4 regions of the Alteromonas sp. ABV2_168 genome follow, and region 2 is predicted to be linked to each of the others. Evidence: predicted binding sites of a transcription regulator. Region 2 holds the regulator's gene; each other region holds the start of a gene.

Region 1 (3,637 bases), on a different contig from region 2:
CGTAGCGCCTAAGCGCTGCGCCCTTCTCCCGCCCTGCTATTCTTCCAGTACCGAAATAGGTTCAGACAATAACGGTTTGCCCTGATTGATGTTAATTTCTACCCGGCGGTTGCGGGCACGGTCGTCAGCAGTGGCTGCGTTTTCAACCAGAGGTTTGGTGTCAGCCAGACCGGTCACGGACATACGTGACTCATCAAATCCCGGCGCTTTGCGGATCTCTTCCGCCACGGCCACAGCGCGTTGTGCTGACAAATCCCAGTTAGAGCGGTACAACTCATTGGCAATATGCTGGCCGTCACTGTGTCCTGAAATTTCTATTTCACCGGGCATTTCTGCCAGTAAGGTGCCGATTTTTCTCAACACAGGCTTAAACTGAGGCTGCAAAAATGCCGAACCGGCGGAAAATGAACCGTTTTCTCTGATCCGGATAGTCAGTTGCTGACCCAAAGACTCCATTTCAATAGAGCCGTCCGCCACTTCTTTTTGCAGTTGTTCAGCCACCTTCTTCATCATTTCGTTGTCCTGCTCTTTGTCAGAGCTTTGTGACGATGAAGCCGCGGAGTCTGATGCAGTTTGCTGAGCCTGACCACCACGCTGGGACCCGCGCTGTGTCTGCCGGCCACCGGATGAGTCCTCATCCCCGGCCTGAAATTCCAGCGTTGGCTGAGTCATATCGATGGTTTGCTGCTGAATGGTTTCAATAGGCGTCGGATCCGGACGGCCCGGGCGAAACTCCATCGCGATAACACTGGTTCCCTTGGGAATGTCTTTAACTTCAATTTTATTCTGCACGCCGAAGGCAAACTTCATGGAGCCGGCGATCTGCTTAAATTTCAGTACATCCATTTCCGAGAAAGACAGCAGCAGAACGAAGAAGCACATCAACAGTGACATCAGGTCAGCGAACGTCCCCATCCACGCCGGCAGGCCGGGAGGGGGACATTTAGGGCATTCATCTGACATAGCAGATTACTCCTCGTCCCCGCCGCCACGTTTGCCGGCAGCGATGTAGTTTTTCAAAATTCCCTCAATGACTTTCGGGTTCTGACCGTCAGCAATACCAACGATACCGTCCAGGACCAGAGACTGATTCAGTTTCTCTTCCTCTTTACGGTTGTCCAGTTTAGCTGCAATCGGCAAACAGATAACGTTTGCCAGGAAGGCGCCGTAAAGTGTTGTTAAAAGTGCTACCGCCATGGCAGGACCGATTGATTTAGGATCATCCATGTTTGATAACATAGCAACCAGACCAACCAGTGTACCGATCATCCCCATCGCCGGCGCAACATCGGCCAGACCTTTAAAAATTGAACCACCGAACTCATGGCGCTCGGTGGTCATCTGAATATCTTTTTTCAGCGTTTCTCTGACCACTTCAATGTCGTGGCCATCTACCAGCATATCTACGCCCTTTTGCATAAAGGCATTATCGATTTCGGCTTCTTCAAGTGCGAGAAACCCGCCCTTACGGGCCGCATCAGCCATTTCAACGATTTTTTCAATCAGCACTTCCGGCGGATCGATTTTGAACATGAACGCTTTGCCGGCCACTTTACCGGCACCGAAAAACTGACCCAGCGTAAACTGAGACATTACTACGAAGATAGAACCACAGAATACAATGAGCACTGAGGCAACATCGACGAACATGCCCAAATCCCCACCCAGGATCATGGCCATGACAATAAAGCCGATACCACCTAACATGCCTATGACGGTTGCTAAATCCACTTATTGCTCCTCAAAAAACTCTCTTATCGCGATGCCATTAACTCTATCGGCCGGTATTATGAATTCTATAATCAAAATACAAGATTACCAGATGAATGCTGATTATTAGGTATCACCAATAAAACCAGAGAGATACCCGCCGTCTGACCACACAGGAACAGGACAAACCAATTGACCCCGCGTGCCTGCCCGGTTAATGTGCGCGATTATCATTAAAACTGCACCGGGTATCCGACGTGACCACAGAAAAAACGCCATCTGCGCCCTCTTTTGAAGCATCACTGGCTGAACTTGAAGCCATTGTGACGGAAATGGAATCGGGAGAATTGCCGCTGAATGAAGCTTTAGAAAAATTCGAACGTGGCGTAAAATTATCCCGTCTGAGTCAACAGGCTCTCGCGCAGGCAGAACAGAAAGTCAAAATATTGCTCGCTGAGCAAGGTGAACAAACGCTGGTTGATTTCACCCCTTCTGAAGACTGATAAAATCTGGCGGAGAGACCGCTCCGCTCCACCTTGTTATACAGGTAATTCATGACAAATATTGACAGCTTACGTCAGAAGATTAAGCACGACACTGACGAAAGCTTGCTGCGCCTCGTTGCCGCACTTCCTGATCACGCACCACAACTTCGCGCAGCCATGGAATATGCGCTCCTTGCCGGTGGCAAACGTATGCGTCCGTTACTGGTGCATATCATCGGAAATACACTGGATATTCCCGGTCAGGATCAGGCCGCAGTGAGCATGGCGATAGAATGCATTCATGCCTATTCTCTGGCCCATGACGACCTGCCGGCAATGGACGATGACGATCTTCGCCGTGGAAAGCCCACCTGTCACATTCAGTTTGATGAGGCGACGGCTATCCTTGCCGGAGATGCCTTGCAAACCCTGGCGTTCAGTATTCTTGCTGATGCTCCCATGAGCGACTACGCCAATGGTCAGCGCTCAAAACTGGTCAGTATTCTTGCCAGAGCCTCTGGTTACGCCGGCATGTGCGGTGGCCAGGCGATAGACCTTGCAGCTACCGGCTCCACCATCGACATTGCGTCTCTAACCCGTCTGCATCGCCTTAAAACCGGCGCATTGCTACAGGCCTGCGCGGAAATGATTACGGTACTTTGCAGTGATCTTAAACCGGAACACCGCGAAGCACTGACGGGTTACGCGGGAGACATGGGACTGGCCTTTCAAATTCAGGATGACATTCTGGATGTGGAAGGTGATGCCGAAATCACCGGCAAACCGCAGGGTTCCGATATTGAACTTGGCAAAAATACGTTTCCGGCATTACTGGGAATGGCACAGGCGAAGGCTGAATTAAACCGTCTTCATGCCAGTGCCCTTCAAGCTTTAGACAGTTTGCCCTACAATACCGGATTGCTGTCTGAGTTTACGGACCTGATGGTAAAACGGACATACTGATTTATGCTAAACAACATAATGAAACGATAACAATGAGTTTAGAATTAACGCACTATCCTGTTCTGGCACAGGCACTGACGCCGGATGAACTCAGAAAGCTGCCACAGGAAAAACTCCGTGAACTGGCTGATGAGTTGCGACAGTTTTTACTGGCTTCAGTTAGTCAGACCAGTGGCCATTTTGCTTCCGGCCTTGGCACAGTAGAACTGACCGTGGCTTTACACTACGTGTATAACACCCCATTCGACCGTTTATTATGGGATGTAGGCCATCAGGCTTACCCGCATAAAATTTTGACCGGCCGTGCCGGCCGCATGTCGACGATCCGACAAAAAAATGGTTTGCACCCGTTCCCCTGGCCTCCGGAAAGTGAGTACGACACCTTTGCTGTCGGTCACTCGTCCACATCCATCAGCGCCGCGCTGGGTATGGCTGTCGCAGCAGATAAAGAAGGCAAAGACCGCAAAGTGGTTGCTGTT
Region 2 (3,637 bases):
CCGTTCACCGAACACGGTCAGCATGTTCACAAGGCTGTCTTCGACTTCTTTCACCAGGTCAATCACTCTGCGAATAACCTGGCCTGTCAAATCCTGATAACCCTGTGCCATTAATACTTCGGTCAAAAGGCTGTTAAGTTTAGAAGAATCTTTCGACATGTCCTTAAACAGGGCGTCGATATCCATACATAAACTCTTGAATTCACCGAGCTCAATCTGACGGGTCATAAGCTTTTGCCATTCAGGCTCAAGCGTTGTGATCCGGTCTGATAAAGATTCAGCAATGGGCATACAGGACTCTACAGCGTCCATTGTAGTATTAGCCGCTTTTTCAGTTTCTTCAATAACGTAGGTGAGACGCGTTTGCGCATCAGGAATATCATCATTAGCCAGACCAGCAATTCGCTCGTCTAACTGGAAGGTGTTGAGGGCGTCATGAAGTTGACGGGTTAGTTTGCCAACTTCAGCAAAAAGTTCGACAGACTCTTTGGCAGATACAGCTTCAAGCAGGGCGTTGGCGGAATCGTCATCGCCCTGCTCAAGATATGCTACCAGCTGTTTTGCTTCTTCGAGCGAAATAGGGACTTTTTTAGTAGGAGACATCCAGTAATCCTCTTCTCTGGCGGGAGCGGCTGGATCAACCTAAACGCTCAAAAATCTTGTCGAGTTTTTCCTTAAGTGTAGCGGCTGTGAAAGGCTTCACAACATATCCGTTTACACCTGCCTGTGCTGCAGCAACGATTTGCTCTTTTTTCGCTTCAGCTGTCACCATCAATACTGGCAAGTGCTTGAGTTTGTCGTCTGCACGAATAGCGCGTAACAGGTCGATACCCTGCATACCTGGCATGTTCCAGTCGGTCACGACAAATTCAAAGTCGCCTTGCTGGAGCATGGGGAGGGCCGTACTTCCATCGTCAGCTTCCTGAATATTGGAAAATCCAAGATCTTTAAGCAGGTTCTTTATGATTCGTCTCATAGTAGAGAAGTCGTCTACTACAAGAATTTTCATACTCTTGTCCAAAATAGCCTCCGGTGAGGATTATCAATCGTTATTAATATTAGTATGTTTTATTCTTCTGCCTGCCATGATTGCATTCGGGCTTTTAGTTTTAACATGGCCTGGCTATGAATCTGGCTGACCCTTGACTCACTGACTTCAAGAACTTCACCGATTTCACGTAAATTCAGTTCTTCATCATAGTACAGGGACAGTACAATTGCTTCCCGTTCAGGTAATGTTGTGATGGCATGCGCCAACGCCTTTTGAAACGCCCCCTGCATTAAATCTTCGAGGGGTGAATCATTACCTTTATTCTGTTCTGTGCTGATTACATCTTCTGACACACCCAGGTCTTCAATACCGACAAGTTTACCGGCATTCACCTCGTTAAGCATTTGATGATAATCATTAATACTGACATTTAGCTTAGCAGCAATTTCTGTATCACGCGCGTCTCTGCCAGTTTCTCTTTCAACTTGTGTTATGGCTTCCGTAATAGCACGGCTATTTTTATGCACTGAACGGGGTGTCCAGTCGCCCTTACGGATTTCATCCAGCATAGCACCACGAATACGGATGCCTGCGAAGGTTTCGAAACTGGCCCCTTTCGAGCCGTCGAAATTTCTGGCTGCTTCAAGCAATCCGATCATCCCTGCCTGAATCAGGTCATCCACCAGCACACTGGCAGGCAAACGCGCCATCAGGTGATGGGCAATACGTTTTACAAGGGATGCATGGCGCTCGACCAGCTGCGACTTGTCGGTCTGCTGCTGGTAAGCTGCCGCTTTACTATTCAACGTTGGCTTCCTACTGCTTGCTTCGTCACCAGTTGTTCAATGAAAAATTCCAGGTGACCACCCGGCTGAGCCGGTACCGGCCAGTTAAGCGCTTTGGTGGCTAACTGACTAATCGCGACGGCCGCAGGAGAACCGGGAAATGCATCCACAATAGCGGTTTGCTTTCTGACTGCCCGACGAATATTTTCGTCGAAAGGTACAGTTGCCACCAATTCTAGTGCCACGTCCAGGAATCTGCCTGTCACTTTTGATAACTTGCTGAATAATTCCTGCCCTTCACGGATGTCCCTAACCATGTTTGCCACAATTTTAAAACGGAACACGCCGTGCTCACGGTTTAAAATTTTAATCAATGCGTAGGCATCGGTCAGAGAAGTCGGTTCGTCACAAACCACGACCATGATGTCCTGCGAGGCACGGGAGAAACTCAATACCATATCGGAAATACCGGCAGCGGTATCTACAATCAGCACGTCAATCTGCGACCGCAACTCACTGAAAGCACGGATTAATCCGGCATGTTCTGTGGGCGATAACTCAGTCATTGCCTGAGTACCTGAAGTCGCCGGAGCGATTTTAATACCGTGAGGTCCGGTTACCAGAACATCATCAAGTGTGCATTCACCGGATAATACGTGAGAAAGGTTCTTCTCAACACGCAGACCCAGCATGACGTCAACGTTCGCTAATCCTAAATCGGCATCGAGTACCATGACCCGCTTACCTTGCTTAGCCATAGCAATCGCCGTGTTTAATGTAATGTTGGTTTTACCAACACCACCTTTGCCGCCGGTAACGGCAATAACCTTTATGAGGCGTGATTGATTCATCTTTCGTAAGCTACTCGCTTGATCTTCGATCATACTGCCTGAACTGAATTAACTTCATGATTACGCTTAGTATGATTCAAACCGTACTTTTTATAAAGCTTTGCAGCGGCAGATACGAGAGATTTTGCATCAGCAACTTTAATATCTTCAGGTACCTGCTGCCCGTCGGTCACATAACTAACTGGCAATTGCTGTTCAACAGCAACACTTAAAACCTCACCCAAACTGTAGCATTCATCAACTTTCGTGAAGATACATCCGTCAAGCTTAACGGAATTATACGCTTCAATGATGCGTTGCAATGCAGGATATTGGGTATTTGCCTGCGCAACCAGGTATTTACGGACAGGTTGCATTTGTCCGTGATTAAATTGACCAAGTTGCTTAATTAAACGACTGTCGCGCTGACTGAAACCAGCCGTGTCTATTAATATTAGACGCTTATGGCGTAACTGGAAGAGAAGTTCGGCTAATTCTTCACTGCTTTGAGCCTTCCTTGTGGTACAGCCAATAATTTTGCCATACGTTGCCAGCTGTTCATAAGCGGCAATACGGTAGGTATCGATAGTGATCATAGCCACCTGATCAGCACCGTATTTTTGCGCATAGCGTGCTGCTAATTTAGCAACAGTCGTGGTTTTGCCTGTTCCCGTTGGACCAACAAGAGCAACCACACCGGTTTGGGTCAGGATATCATTACCGGAAACATTAAGGCGATTAGCCAAAAGGTTGAGAAGATAAATCCACGCTTCCCGCTCGGTGTATTGAGAAGGGGTGTAATGCACCAGTTGCTCAGCCAGTGAAGCACTCAGCCCCATACCGGTTAAACACTGGGACAGATAGCTGTGCACGGGACGCTGACGCTGCTTTTTAGCATCCATCAAGTCTGCGACCTGATATTGTAAAACGCTGCGAAGAGAAGCCAGTTCCTCTTTTATCGCATCCAGCTCACTGGCCGGGGCACCGGAAGACTGCTGACTTTCCGCCGCTTTAAAGTCGGGATTCATTTG
Region 3 (3,637 bases), on a different contig from region 2:
TTATTGGTCTTTCGTCTACTATTTCATCAGACCATTGTTCAATTTGTTACAAATGAGTAAACTATGAACAGCCTCCAACGTTTCACTAAAATAATTAAAGGTAGGTTTATGAAAGTAGGCTTTATTCAATGCGCAGTAATTAGCGCGGTATTCGCAATCGCAGGTTATCTCATCGTTTCTTCCGCTAGTCTGGAAGCGAGTCTTCCTGTCACCGTTGCAGTGTCTTTGCTTATTAGCGGTATCGTTACACCCTGGCTTGCATCTCTGCTGAGTTCGTCTTCAACGTCCTCTTCAGTGAATGCTGATGTGACTTCTGATACTTCCGGAGAAACAGCCACTTTATATGTAGGTAATCTTCCATATAAAGCGAACGAAGATGCAGTGAAAGAATATTTCAAGGATTACATCGAAGTTCAGAGTGTTCGTCTTATGAAGGACCGTCGTACTGGAAAACGTAAAGGGTATGGATTTATCGAAGTCATTACCCGCGACGTAGATTCAGCTATTACGGAACTAAACGATAAAGTATTTCTGGAAAGAACATTGAAAGTACGTGCTGCAAGGGAGAAAGGAGAAACCGAGTAGTCGTACTACACAAACATAAAAGAACCCCGGCATGCCGGGGTTCTTTTTTATCTGAATATTGAATTGGGCATCACTACTTTATTAGTCCGCCCGTATCTTTCAGCTTTCGCTTGCCGGAGGATCTACAGGCTGAGTTTTCTGCTGCTCGCCCGGCATTGCGTCAAGTAAACGCTGATTGAAACTATGGAAACGATTTATAGCTGTGACTAAATCCGGTACCTGTACATCCTTCATTTCGTTGATCAGGCCATTTATCAGAGTGTTGAAGTCTTCACCTGAAGCCAGTTGTTGTCTCGCCGATTCAAAGACGTTAAGCATCTTATTCAGATATTGTGCAACAGGCTTCGCTTCATCGCCGTGGGAACCGGACTCGCTGCCGTCACGATAATGCTGAATTGCACCGTAAGTTTTCACAACTTCCGTTTGCTGCGTTCTGTTAAGTTGCAATGCGTAACCCGTAAGTTCTTGATCATCAAAACCCAGTTCCAGCGCTTTCTCAAACGCCTTATCCAGATCGCCACCGAAGAACGTATCAGCCAGATCGTTAACAGATTCCACTAAATCTGCAATGGCCGTTAATTCACCTTCATCCAGCTCACCTTTCAGAGAGAAACTGATCCCCTGACGATCAAAGTACGAGTAAGAGGTGCTGTCTGTAGCGACGACATTCTGATAACCATTACCTTCACCACCCTGTCCCTGTTCAGTCGTATAAGCGACGGTTTGCTGGCTGGCATATTGATAAGCCCTCAGACTCTCAAAGCTCAACTGCACTTCATCACCATCTCTGGTACGAATTGTCAGACTGGCAGATTCTGAGTTGCTGCTGTTAACGTTCAAAGCTGACGCAACACCGCCAGCAGCAAGTTGATCTTCATTCTGAATACCAAGCAGATCAGCCTCCAGTGCATTAATGCGGTTTTCGATGAGACTGCGGCTCCTGTCGATGCCTGTTGATATATCATCATTCATCAGGCCTCCCAGATCTCTTTCTGCCATGGCAATTCCCCGGGAAACCCCTTCTCTCGCCTGCGAAAAAAGATTACCGAGTTTCTCTTCATCCACACCACCTCTTGCAGCGCCCTGGATGACACCACCGACAAAACGCATAACGTTTTTTGCTACTTCCTCAAAATCAAATAAAGAGGTTTCCTTCTCTTTATCTGACGTATCATCTTTTGCAAACTTACCACGCTGTCCGTCAACGGTAACCTGTTGCTCCATTGACGAACTGTAGACTTTCAGGCCAATGGTCGTCTGCGAACTACTGACGCTTACCATTGCGGTTTGCCGCTGTTGAAATTCAGCAGCCTGACGAAGCCCATCCTGCTGTAACTGCTTTTTGATTGCTTTGTTAGGGTCTTCAGGTGCCTTCTGTTCTGCAACAGCCGGCTTCTGCTCACTAACAAATGCCTTAATTTCACCCACGTTCATAATGTTGTCCTCACTAACCTCACATTAGTTATCGGCAGACTTAACGAATTGTTTAATTTTAATGCAATCTCAGAACAGTGTTTGCACAAATAATTTAAGACACTACAATGCGCAGCCCGGCAATCAAGATGAAGCTATTACCATGACAACTCAGACACACAGTCAGCAATATACCGCGCAGTTAGACGAAAAGATCTCGCGACTGTCACAACTACTTGATCAATATGGTCAAACTGAGATGTCTGTGTTTGCCTCAGAAGAAACCGGCTACCGCATGCGGGCAGAATTTCGGGTATGGCATGATGGCGATGACTTGTATCACATCATGTTCAACAGCGAGACGAAAGAAAAGTATCGCGTTGACACCTTCCCGCCGGCAAGCGATACCATCAATGCCGCTATGCAAATTTTAATGACAGAACTTCGTTCAAGCCCGGTACTGAGAAAGAAGTTATTTCAGATTGATTATCTGAGCGGACTGTCGGGTGAACTGGTGATAAGCCTTCTGTATCACCGTCAGCTGGATGATGAATGGGAAACGGCTGCCAGGGCACTGCAAGATACGTTGTCAGACACCTTCGGCACAGTGAATGTTATCGGCCGGGCACGTAAGCAGAAGAAAATTCTGGGCAATGACTTTATCGTCGAATCGCTGCCGGTAAACGGACGACACTATCAATTCAGGCATATCGAAAACAGCTTTACCCAGCCGAATGCAAAAGTGAACTGCCGCATGATCGAATGGGCATTGTCTGTGTGTGAAAACACCAGCGGCGATCTGCTTGAAATGTACTGCGGAGCCGGTAATTTCTCACTGCCTATGGCCAGCCAGTTTCGCAAAGTCATCGGCACTGAAATCGCCAAACCTTCGGTTAACGCTGCGCAATTTAACATTGAAGTGAACAACATAGACAATGTGGAGATTGTTCGTCTGTCTGCTGAAGAGTTTACGGATGCATTAAGAACAGGACGTCAGTTTTCCCGCCTCAACGGCATTGATTTATCAGGCTACAACTTTACGACTGTGCTGGTTGACCCGCCAAGAGCCGGTCTTGATGAAGAATCACTGAAGATGATTCAGGACTATCCGGAAATTATTTATATTTCCTGTAATCCCGATACGCTGGCAGCGAACCTGGCGACATTGTCGCAAACCCACGATCTGGTGGCGTCTGCCTTGTTCGATCAATTCCCTTTTACGCACCACATTGAAGCTGGCGTAAAACTGGTTAAGAAAAACCGTTAATTACTCACTTTTGACTTTCCGGGGGCGATAGACTTTTGCCCCCAACTGTACAAAACGCAATTGCGCTTTTACCCTGTGACCAATTTCCTGCCTCAACGGCACATCCACTTCTAATGCTTCAGCTCCGGCACTGAATACAAGCCGGACCATGGCTTCTGCCTGAAGACTTGCCAGTTGATGCTCTGCCCCCTGACTTTCAACAATATAATCAGCCAGTTCTTCAATAAAATGCTGAATTTCCCTCAGTACTGCCATCCGGTAAGCAGTTGAGGTGCCGGTGTGTTCACGGAGCAGTAATCTGAACACGTTAGTATTGGCGGTAATAAATTCCATGAAGGTATCAACCGACGTATCGATAACCCCGCCGCCACT
Region 4 (3,637 bases), on a different contig from region 2:
ATCATCGATTCAATTTCTTCAGTGGAGTTATGCGTGCGGTTAGCCAGCGTTCTGACCTCGTCGGCGACAACGGCAAATCCGCGGCCCTGATCACCGGCACGGGCAGCTTCTATTGCAGCATTGAGCGCCAGCAAGTTTGTTTGTTCCGCGATGGTTTTAATGACGTCAAGGATACTGCCGATGCTGCGGCTGTTCTCATCCAGCCGGTTTATGATGCTGGCGGATGCCGATGCCTGGCCAGATTGTTCTGCAACCTGTTGCCGGTTTTGTGCAACCAGTTCGGATGTTTGCTGCGTCTGACTGGCGACCCGGTTAAGTTCATCCACCGATTGCTGAATCATCGCGAGGTTTTTTTCACTGGTGCTTCTTACACTGGCAGTATCTGAGGAGGTTTTACGGACCCGGTCACGTTGTTGGGCCACCTGCTCCAGACTGCGTTCACCCATTTCCACACTTTCTCTGGCCACATCCAGCAGCGTTCGTTCCTGTTGCTGAATGTTACCGATAAGATCTCTGAGAGCTTCAGTTAAACTGTTTACCTTTACCGACAAATCGGCAAATTCATCATTGCCCTGTGTCTTCAGACGATACGATAAATCCCCTTCACTGATCCGGCCGAGACCACGGGTAATATTTTGCAGCGGCCCGGCAATGCTTTTACGCACAGTGAGAGTGAGTGCAACTGCAGCCACCAGACCAATAAACGACACCACCAGCGTATCAACAAGGCTGTCCTGGACAGTGTCCAGGATCAGGTTTTGCCCTTTCAAGGTTTCTTCAGTGACTTCTTCGTAAAGGTTATTGATTGTCGAGGTAGCCTGCGCCAGCGATGTGTTGGCACGCTGACGGCTTTCTGTGGCATGGGCGATGTGAGATAACTTCTGTTTCTGGCCGGCCATCAGACCGGATTCACCGGTGAGAATAGCCAGCATGGCATCATACTGCTGCTGAAAATTGCTGATGATACCGTCGGTATTCAGGCCACTGGCAGACCGGAACAGATATTCGGTGTCTACCGCCAGATTGCTCAACTGATAGTCCAGGTCATCCAGAATCACCAGTGAATCTTCAGGATCTTCAGACTTAACCAGTTCGGTGATGACCGAACTCAAAGTGAGCAATTTATTGTCAATATTCGCACCGAGGCCGGCCAGCGCATCGATACCGGGCTGTCCGTTATCCAGAAAGCTTAAATCCATCATCAGCGCTCCGGCTTCATCAATATGAGAGATAGCTTCTTCCCGCTGCTTTGCCAGAGACAATTGTATTTGTTTGCTGCTGATAAGCGCTTCGTACACCGTCGCGCTCTCACGAATAAATGTATTACCCGCCTCTACGGCCTGTTTTGATTCTGTGTGATTACCAAAGGTGGTATCGAAAATAGCGAGATCTTCAGAAAAGACTTCACTCAGTGCCTCAAACTCAGCTTTGTTTTTATTCAGTGCTGAAAGCTCATCCATGTAGTAACCGTTTGCCGTTACGGTCGCCAGAGACAATGCATCTGACTTCAGGGACATCATTTTTGTCTGAACCGGCATTTTCTCGGTGGCCACCGTTTCAGCAGAACGGCGGATGTCGCTGAGTCCCAGATAAGCAAGTAAACTGGTGATCAGTAATAAACAGCCGAACAGGGCAAAACCAAGGGTTATTTTTTGTACAACAGTCAGGCGCATCTTCTTATCCCAATCTTCGGTTTTATTTCCGTAACATGGTTATCATTGATTTTAATATAAGTTTTCCGGCCTTGCCGTTTTTTGGCCAGGAAATATGTCTGCGCACAGTGTTCCGTAATTGCCGGCAAGATAAATAATGTTGAAAACATCCCGGAAAAGTCGCTATTTTGCAGCGAAAAAGGCATAGCTTTCATTGAACTTATCGGTAGAAACTTAACAATGCTTTAGTTCGTTGAGAGGGTAAATCCTGAATAACTCTCTGCATACCGCCTGCAGGGTCCGGTTAGCTGCACAAAGTCCTTAAAAAACGTATGGATAAATGACAGGGATCAATGATTTACTCTGCAGATTAATGTTGAAGATATCCGCGCTTTTACTTTTAAAACCTGGCAAAGTACCTATAATGAGCGTTAAATCAGAAGAGCTTCCAGAAGTGATTATTTATGGATCAAAATAAAGAACTAAAAAAAGCGGGTTTAAAAGTTACACTTCCCCGTTTAAAAATTCTGCAGATCCTGCAGGAACCTGCCAACCAGCATATCAGTGCTGAAGATGTGTATAAAATTCTGATCGATCAGGGTGAGGAAATTGGTCTTGCGACGGTATACCGTGTGCTTAACCAGTTCGATGACGCTGGTATTTTGAACCGACACCATTTTGAAGGTGGCAAGTCAGTATTTGAAATCAGTCATAAAGAGCACCACGACCATCTGGTGTGTCTGAAATGTGGCAAAGTCATCGAGTTTGAAGATGACGTGATTGAACAACGTCAAATTGAAATTGCCGAACGCAATAACATCAAACTGACACATCACAGCCTGTATCTTTACGGTGAATGTAAAGACGGTACCTGTGATAAAACCGACGACTGAGTCGCCGGTCGTTAAGATTAAATAAACCTGCACAGCGTGCAGGTTTTTTTATAACGTAAACTTGTGTTTGTTGAAAGCTGTGATGGCTTTAAGCCATACCTCACCGGCCTGCCCGTTCCCCACGGGTTTATCATCCACCGAGATAACAGGGCTGATTTCCTTACTGGAGCTGGTTAGCCACACTTCATCAGCACTGAACAATACTTCTGCTGTAACCGGTACTTCCTGCACCTCAACGCCTTCTGCTGCAAGACTTTCAATGACCAGCTTCCGGGTAATTCCCGGCAAAATTTGATGATCCAGCGGTGGTGTCATGATAACACCCTCTTTCACAACGAATACGTTGCATGAACTGGCCTCAGTCACTTCCCCGTGGCTGTTCAACAAAATGATTTCCTGTTTACCGGCCTGCCGGCCTTGCTGATAATGCATCACATTGCCGAGCAGCGATGTAGATTTGATGTTACAACGCTGCCAGCGCTTATCTTCACCACTGGAGACATCAAAGGTTACCACTGCGGCTTTATCCGGCACCGGCGGCGCGGCGGTAGCAAACGCAAAAGCGAACACAGTGGGAGGAATATTGTCAGGATAACCATGGGCACGTTTCATCTCAGTACCCCGTGATACCTGAATATACACACCCACTGACGCAGAATTCAGAGCTTGTGTATTTTTCGTCACCAGTTCACTTACAAGCTCTGTCCATTGTGCCTTTGTTTTCGGATTTGTAATTGCCAGCTCATCGAGCCCGTTTTGTAACCGGTCGAGGTGGGCGTTCATACCAACAGCTTTACCGTGCAAGGTAGGGATCACCTCGTAAATACCGTCGCCGAACAGAAAACCTCTGTCCATCGGAGAAATACGTGCCTCTTCAAGGGGTAAAAACTGGTCATTTAAAAACGCGATTGTCATCAGATATCAATTGTTCCTGAAAAAATTGTCAATACGGGCTTGCCTTAACAGCCATGTTCCGCGGGCATTTTCCGGATCCACCGGATTAAACGTTAACGTTGTGCCGGGAACAGACTGCGCTACCCTCGGAAGATCATATGGCGCTATTACGCCGATTTTGGGATAGCCGCCCAGAGT

Evidence for each region. Region 2 encodes FliA, which starts transcription of late flagellar genes. Its sites were predicted from a motif close to CTAAAGNTNNNNNNNNNNNNGCCGATA; they were not measured.
Region 1: the regulator FliA is predicted to act here: its motif matches at 1,776-1,802, upstream of pomA (flagellar motor protein PomA).
Region 3: the regulator FliA is predicted to act here: its motif matches at 2,049-2,075, upstream of ACXAH4_RS19585 (DUF5610 domain-containing protein).
Region 4: the regulator FliA is predicted to act here: its motif matches at 1,874-1,900, upstream of ACXAH4_RS09975 (HAMP domain-containing methyl-accepting chemotaxis protein).

The regions. Positions count from the first base shown of each region.
Region 1 is NZ_JBSWYQ010000007.1:18,810-22,446, forward strand. It holds gene ACXAH4_RS11765 (class I SAM-dependent methyltransferase) at 1-5, shown strand, start outside; gene ACXAH4_RS11770 (flagellar motor protein MotB) at 37-963, opposite strand; gene pomA (flagellar motor protein PomA) at 970-1,731, opposite strand; gene xseB (exodeoxyribonuclease VII small subunit) at 1,968-2,213, shown strand; gene ACXAH4_RS11785 (farnesyl diphosphate synthase) at 2,265-3,158, shown strand; gene dxs (1-deoxy-D-xylulose-5-phosphate synthase) at 3,191-3,637, shown strand, end outside.
Region 2 is NZ_JBSWYQ010000015.1:51,261-54,897, forward strand. It holds gene ACXAH4_RS19030 (protein phosphatase CheZ) at 1-603, opposite strand, end outside; gene cheY (chemotaxis response regulator CheY) at 638-1,021, opposite strand; gene ACXAH4_RS19040 (RNA polymerase sigma factor FliA) at 1,069-1,797, opposite strand; gene ACXAH4_RS19045 (MinD/ParA family protein) at 1,794-2,660, opposite strand; gene flhF (flagellar biosynthesis protein FlhF) at 2,657-3,637, opposite strand, start outside.
Region 3 is NZ_JBSWYQ010000017.1:391-4,027, forward strand. It holds gene ACXAH4_RS19580 (RNA recognition motif domain-containing protein) at 109-585, shown strand; gene ACXAH4_RS19585 (DUF5610 domain-containing protein) at 685-2,019, opposite strand; gene trmA (tRNA (uridine(54)-C5)-methyltransferase TrmA) at 2,162-3,265, shown strand; gene fabR (HTH-type transcriptional repressor FabR) at 3,266-3,637, opposite strand, start outside.
Region 4 is NZ_JBSWYQ010000005.1:197,359-200,995, reverse strand. It holds gene ACXAH4_RS09975 (HAMP domain-containing methyl-accepting chemotaxis protein) at 1-1,673, opposite strand, end outside; gene fur (ferric iron uptake transcriptional regulator) at 2,117-2,545, shown strand; gene ACXAH4_RS09965 (D-amino acid aminotransferase) at 2,594-3,460, opposite strand; gene ACXAH4_RS09960 (5-oxoprolinase subunit C family protein) at 3,467-3,637, opposite strand, start outside.